2 linked regions of the Pseudolabrys taiwanensis genome follow. The protein of the gene in region 2 interacts with the protein of the main gene of each other region in a pairwise test. Links are inferred from orthologs where the notes say so. Each region holds a gene or a part of one and is shown on either strand. Other genes may lie near its edges.

What was found. The genes of interacting proteins can lie anywhere in the genome.
Region 1: the proteins of DW352_RS08370 (region 2) and dnaA interact in binary tests that used the Escherichia coli proteins (3 or more experiments, as listed by UniProt). The link is inferred for Pseudolabrys taiwanensis from one-to-one orthologs.

Annotation. Positions count from the first base shown.
Region 1 is NZ_CP031417.1:3,670,900-3,673,863, reverse strand. The notes cover bases 1-2,892. They hold dnaA (chromosomal replication initiator protein DnaA), read right to left. Parts: upstream 2,222-2,892; coding sequence 779-2,221; downstream 1-778. Other genes in these bases: dnaN (DNA polymerase III subunit beta), read right to left, coding at 1-468. UniProt on the Escherichia coli protein: Plays an essential in the initiation and regulation of chromosomal replication. Binds in an ATP-dependent fashion to the origin of replication (oriC) to initiate formation of the DNA replication initiation complex once per cell cycle.
Region 2 is NZ_CP031417.1:1,746,057-1,749,019, reverse strand. What follows is about bases 5-2,895. They hold DW352_RS08370 (replicative DNA helicase), read right to left. Parts: upstream 2,256-2,895; coding sequence 753-2,255; downstream 5-752. Other genes in these bases: DW352_RS08365 (cyclopropane fatty acid synthase), read right to left, coding at 2,446-2,895; DW352_RS08375 (cyclase family protein), read left to right, coding at 5-715. In the rest of the region: more of DW352_RS08375, read left to right, coding at 1-4; more of DW352_RS08365, read right to left, coding at 2,896-2,963. UniProt on the Escherichia coli protein: The main replicative DNA helicase, it participates in initiation and elongation during chromosome replication. Travels ahead of the DNA replisome, separating dsDNA into templates for DNA synthesis.

The sequences.
Region 1 (2,964 bases), 1.9 Mb from region 2 along the record:
GAGATAGTAGCGCGTCTCCTCGGTGGAGATCGCGAACTGGGTCTTGTCGATCAGCCGCTTGAGGTCGGCGGCCGGCAGTTTGAACGAATGCGTCATCTCGCCGGCGGCGAGATCGGGGAAGTCGCTCTCCGGCAGCGTCTGCAGCGTGAAGCGCGAACGTCCGGCGCGGATCGACAGCACGGCGCGGTCGCCGGACCCTTCGATGACGATCTGCGAGCCGTCCGGCAGCTTGCGCACGATGTCGTAGAACATATGCGCCGGCACGGTGGTCGAGCCGCCCGGCGTCACCTCGGCGGCGATGGTGTCGGTGACTTCGAGGTCGAGGTCGGTCGCCTTCAGGCTCAGGGCGCCCTTGTCGGCCTTGACCAGCACGTTGGCGAGAATTGGGATGGTGTTGCGCCGTTCGACCACGCGGTGGACGTGGCCCAGCGACTTCAACAGTTCAGCACGCTCGACAGTAACTTTCATGGAAGACCCGCTTAGGCGCCGGAATAAGCCCGGGAACGGGCGTGACACCAAGCCGGCCGCCCGCGGAATGCGGGCGCCGGGGGGCAAAGGTGGCAAGAGCGGGGCAAATGCGCAAGGGCGCGTTTTTGCTCCCCGCTCCTATCCCCAGGCGGTCCACAGGGCAGCGCCGCGGCTGTGGCCCCTGATCCGTCATCCTGAGGTGCGAGCGAAGCGAGCCTCGAAGGATGACGGGCACGGGCTGTCCCCCTTCGAGGGCCGCCTTGCGGCGGCCACCTCAGGGTGACGGTCAGACGTCGGTACGAGACCCCTTTTACTCCTGCAGCTGGCGCTTCAGGATCTCGATCTCCTCGGCGAGCGCGACGTCGTTGCCGACGAGGCCCTCGATCTTGCGCACCGCGTGCAGAACGGTGGTGTGGTCGCGGCCACCGAAGCGACGGCCGATCTCCGGCAGCGAGCGCAGGGTCAGCGTCTTGGCGAGATACATCGCCACCTGACGCGGGCGCACGACGTTGGCCGTACGGCGCGAGGACAACAGGTCGGAGCGGCTAACATTGTACTGCCGCGCGACGATGCGCTGGATGTCCTCGATCTTGACGCGCTTGGGTTCCTGCGGCCGGATCAGGTCGCGCACTTCGCGCTCGGCCATCTCCAGGGTCACCGGGTGACCGGTCAGCTTGTTGTGCGCCAGCAGGCGGTTGAGCGCGCCTTCGAGGTCGCGGCCGTTATGCGTGACGGTCTTGGCGATATACGACAGCACCGGCAGCGGCACGTCGAAGCTCGGATGATGCGCGCGGGCCGCGAGCACGCGGGCCTTGAGGATTTCCAGGCGAAGTTCTTCGCCGAGCGTGCCCATCTCGACCACGAGACCGCCGGCCAGACGCGAGCGCACGCGATCGTCGAGGCTTTCGAGATCGGACGGCGGCCGGTCGGAGGCGATGATGACCTGACGGCCGGCATCGATCAGCGCATTGAGCGTGTGGCAGAACTCGGCCTGCGTCGACTTGCCCTGCAGGAACTGCAAGTCGTCGATCACCAGCACGCCGATACCGCGAAGGGCTTCTTTGAACGCGAGTGCGGTCTGCGTGCGCAGCGCCGACACGAAGCCGTACATGAACTTCTCGGCGGTAAGATAGAGCACCTTGCGCTCGCCCGCCGCGTTGCCGGCCCAGGTGATGGCCTGCAGCAGATGCGTCTTGCCGAGGCCGACACCCGCATGGATGTAAAGCGGGTTGAACATCACGGGATCGTTGCGGCGCGCGATCGCCACCTGCTTGGCGGCGGCGTGCGCGAGCGTGTTCGAGCGGCCGACGACGAAGCTCTCGAAGGTGAGGCGCGGATCGAGCGGCGAGCCGCCCAGCGCATCGTGCATGCCCGGGTCGCCGACAGTCGACACCCGCCCATGACCGTTGCCGTTGATGCCGGCATAAGCGCCGCTGCCATTGCTGACGGCAGCCGGCATCGGCTCGGCTTTCTTCACCACAGGCGCGGCCGGCTTCAGCACGGCGGAGCGCACGATCAGTTCGATACGGCCGACTTCCGGCTGCTGCGCTTGCCAGCAGGCGAGCACGCGCTCGGCGTAGTGCGACTGGATCCAGCTCTTGAGGAAGCGGGTCGGAACCGAGAGGCGGACGCCGCCATCCTCGATGCCTTCCAGGTCCATGCGGGCAAACCAGCTCGAATAAACGTCGTCGCCGACTTCGGCGCGCAGACGTTCTTTGACTCGTGACCAGCTATCCTGATCCGCGTTCGACATTCTACCTGCTCTATCCGCTTCTATTGTTGAAATGAACTCGGGTGGCCCCGGCACAAGCGGCATACAGCCGCCGACACGCCGGATACGCGACGCAACTACTCACTCGATGATCTCTTTGGAGGCAACGGTACATGCAGCGGGCATCATGCCCGAGCTGACAGCGGCCGCGGTCGAGAGAGCCTTGCGTCTCAACCCGCGGGTGGGGAAACCGCTCCGCGGATGCCCCGGACACGCATCAGCGACAACGGCGTCAGGGAATCCACGTAGGAGGAGAATGACGGCACGACAGGACAACACGGACAAGCATCGAACACTTCGTGTCCAACGCGGTCGGACTTGGTCGCCGACACTGTCCCTGCATCTGTCATTGTCATCCCCCTCAAATGTTCTTCGGGCAATGGGGGCCCGGATCAGTTACGTGCTCAACTACACGGTAGTTGGATCAGTTCCTCAGTCTTCGCATCATCCATCAAGCTTACGTACGTCTGCTGCGCCGACCTCCCAGGGAACAAGTCCAACGCTCTGACGTCTGTTCGCGGCTTTTTGTTGTGCCATCGTGATCGCATTTGCGATCGGGCAAATAAAAGCCGTTCTCATGCGCCGATGAGCGTGCCGTTGACCTTTTGCTGTAACGCGCCGCGGAGAAGCCGGGGCGCCGAATGAAGATACACGAGCGAAGCATGTGAGCAACGGCTTTATGCGTCGGTGTTACGTGTATGTCGTAATTGCCGCGACGGTGTTGC
Region 2 (2,963 bases):
GAAGCTGCGCTACTTCAATCACACCGAAACCTTCGATCGCATCGGCAGCTTTTTTCCCGGTCTGACGCGCGAGGATTTGCCCGATGGCGCGGCCTGGGCCGTCGAACTGGTCGAGATCAGCACGCATAACGGCACGCATCTCGACGCGCCGTATCATTTCCACCCGACCATGGATCACGCGCTGGGCGCGCCCAAACCGGCCATGACGATCGATCAGGTGCCGCTCGACTGGTGCTTCAAGCCCGGCGTGAAGCTCGACTTCCGTCATTTCCCGGCCGGCTACGTGGCAACCGCCGCCGACGTCGAAGCCGAGCTTGCGCGTATCGGCCACACGCTTGCACCGCTCGATATCGTACTGGTCAACACCGCCGCGGCCGCCCGCTACGGCCACGCCGATTACGTCGACAGTGGCTGCGGCATGGGCCGCGAGGCGACGCTCTACTTACTCGAACGCGGCGTGCGCGTGACCGGCATCGACGGTTGGAGCTGGGACGCGCCGTTTAGCGCGACCCGCGCGCGTTATGCGGAGACCAAGGATGCCAAGCTGATCTGGGAAGGGCACAAAGCCGGGCGCGATATCGGTTACTGCCACATCGAGAAGCTGCACGGCCTCGAAGCCTTGCCTGCGACAGGCTTCACCGTGTCGTGCTTCCCGGTGAAAATCCGTGGTGCTTCGGCCGGCTGGACGCGCGCGGTCGCGATCTTCGACGAGTGATCGGCTGTGGCCGCCGGAATCTCACGGCGGCCAGCCCTTACATGTGATGGTCGGGCAGGTGATCGGCGCGCGCGAGCGACGAGAAGCGCGTGACCGAGCCGTCGAAGGCCAGCTCGACCGTGCCGGTCGGGCCGTGACGCTGCTTGCCGATGATGACTTCGGCGGTGCCGTGCACTTTGTCCGCTTCCGCCAGCCACTCCGCGAACTTCTCACGCGCCGCCTCCGACGGCTTGCGCATGTTGTGGTAGTATTCTTCGCGGTAGACGAACATCACGACGTCGGCGTCCTGTTCGATCGAACCCGATTCACGCAAGTCCGAAAGCTGCGGCCGCTTGTCATCGCGGCTTTCCACCTGACGCGACAGCTGCGACAGCGCCATCACCGGCACCTGCAGCTCCTTCGCCAGCGCCTTGAGCCGCGTGGTGATTTCGGTGATTTCCTGCACGCGGTTTTCCGATGAACGCTTGTTCGAGCCGGTCAAAAGCTGAAGGTAGTCGATCACCAGGAAGTCGAGGCCGCGCTGGCGCTTCAAGCGCCGCGCACGCGCCGCGAGCTGCGCGATCGAGATGCCGCCCGTCTCATCGACGTAGAGCGGCACGTTCTGCAACTCGATCGAGTAGTCCTTGATCTTCTCGAATTCGGCTTCGCTGATGCCGCCGCGGCGGATCTGGTTGGACGGGATGCCCGTCTGTTCGGCGATGATACGGGTGGCGAGCTGCTCGGCCGACATTTCGAGCGAGAAGAAGCCGACGACGCCGCCGTTGACCGTTTCCATGTGGCCGTCGGGCTTGACCTCGCCGCGCCACGCTTTGGCGACGTTGTAGGCGATGTTGGTGGCGAGCGCGGTCTTGCCCATGCCGGGACGGCCGGCGACGATGATCAAGTCCGACTTCTGCAAGCCGCCCATCATGCGGTCGAGATCGTCGAGACCGGTGGCGACGCCCGACAATTTGCCGTCGCGCTGGAAGGCGGCGGCGGCCATGTCGATGGCGGTGGTGAGAGCCTGGCCGAAACGCTGGAAGCCGCCGTCGTAGCGGCCGGTCTCGGCGAGGTCGAACAGCTTCTTTTCGGCGTCTTCGATCTGGTGGCGCGGCGAGAAGTCGACCGGCGCGTCATAGGCGACGTTGACCATGTCTTCGCCGACCTGGATCAGCGAGCGGCGGATGAACAGGTCGTAGACGGTGCGCCCGTAGTCCTCGGCGTTGATGATCGTGGTGGCTTCGGCGGCGAGGCGGGCGAGATATTGGCTCACCGTCAGCCCGCCGATGTCGACGCTGGCGTCGAGGAAGGTCTTGAGCGTGACCGGCGTCGCGATCTTGCCGGCGCGGATCAGGTCGCGCGTGAGGGTGTAGAGCTTCTGATGGATCGGCTCGAAGAAATGTTCCGGGTTCAGAAAGTCCGATACCCGGTAGAAGGCCTCGTTATTGACGAGGATGGCGCCCAGCAGGGCCTGCTCGGCCTCGATGTTGTGCGGGGCAGAACGATATTGCGGTGCAGAAGCGTCGAGCTGCTTGCGTGCGACTGATTCGAGAGGGGCCATGGAAATCCTTGTTCCGCCATTTTGACGAAACTTTGGTGGAGCCCTTGCTTACACCATTGCTCTCGGAGAGCGACCGTCGATCGACGGCATCGCCCGCTGTCCACAATCCTGACCACCGAAAAAAAAATGCCTTCACGCTGCTTGAGCGTGAAGGCTTGACGTGGGTGCCGTGCGCTAATAGCGGGTGTGATTATTCCCCCGCCAGCCTTAGGGGCGGCCTGGTCTTGCCCTCGACCCCGCGCAGGCGTTGCTCTTCGCGCATGATGTAGTCGCGCGTCATCGGCACGATGCCTTGCTTCTTGGTGAGCTGGATCTGGAAGTTCATCATGTTCTGCTTGCGGAACGACATTTCCGACGCCGCCAGATAGAACTCCCACATGCGCACGAAGCGCTGGTCGTAGATGCGCTCGACTTCCTCGCGGTGCGCGAGGAAGCGCTCGCGCCATGCCTTCAGCGTCTCCGCGTAATGCAGGCGCAGGATTTCGATGTCGCAGACGAGCAGGCCGGCGCGCTCGATCGCGGGCAGCACTTCCGACACCGACGGAATGTAGCCGCCGGGGAAGATGTACTTGGCGATCCACGGATTGGTGATGCCCGGGCGCTCCGAGCGGCCGATCGAATGCAGCACCATGACGCCGTCATCCTTCAGGAGCTTGGCCGCTTTCCTGAAGAACTCGTCGTAATGGCCGACACCGACATGCTCGAACA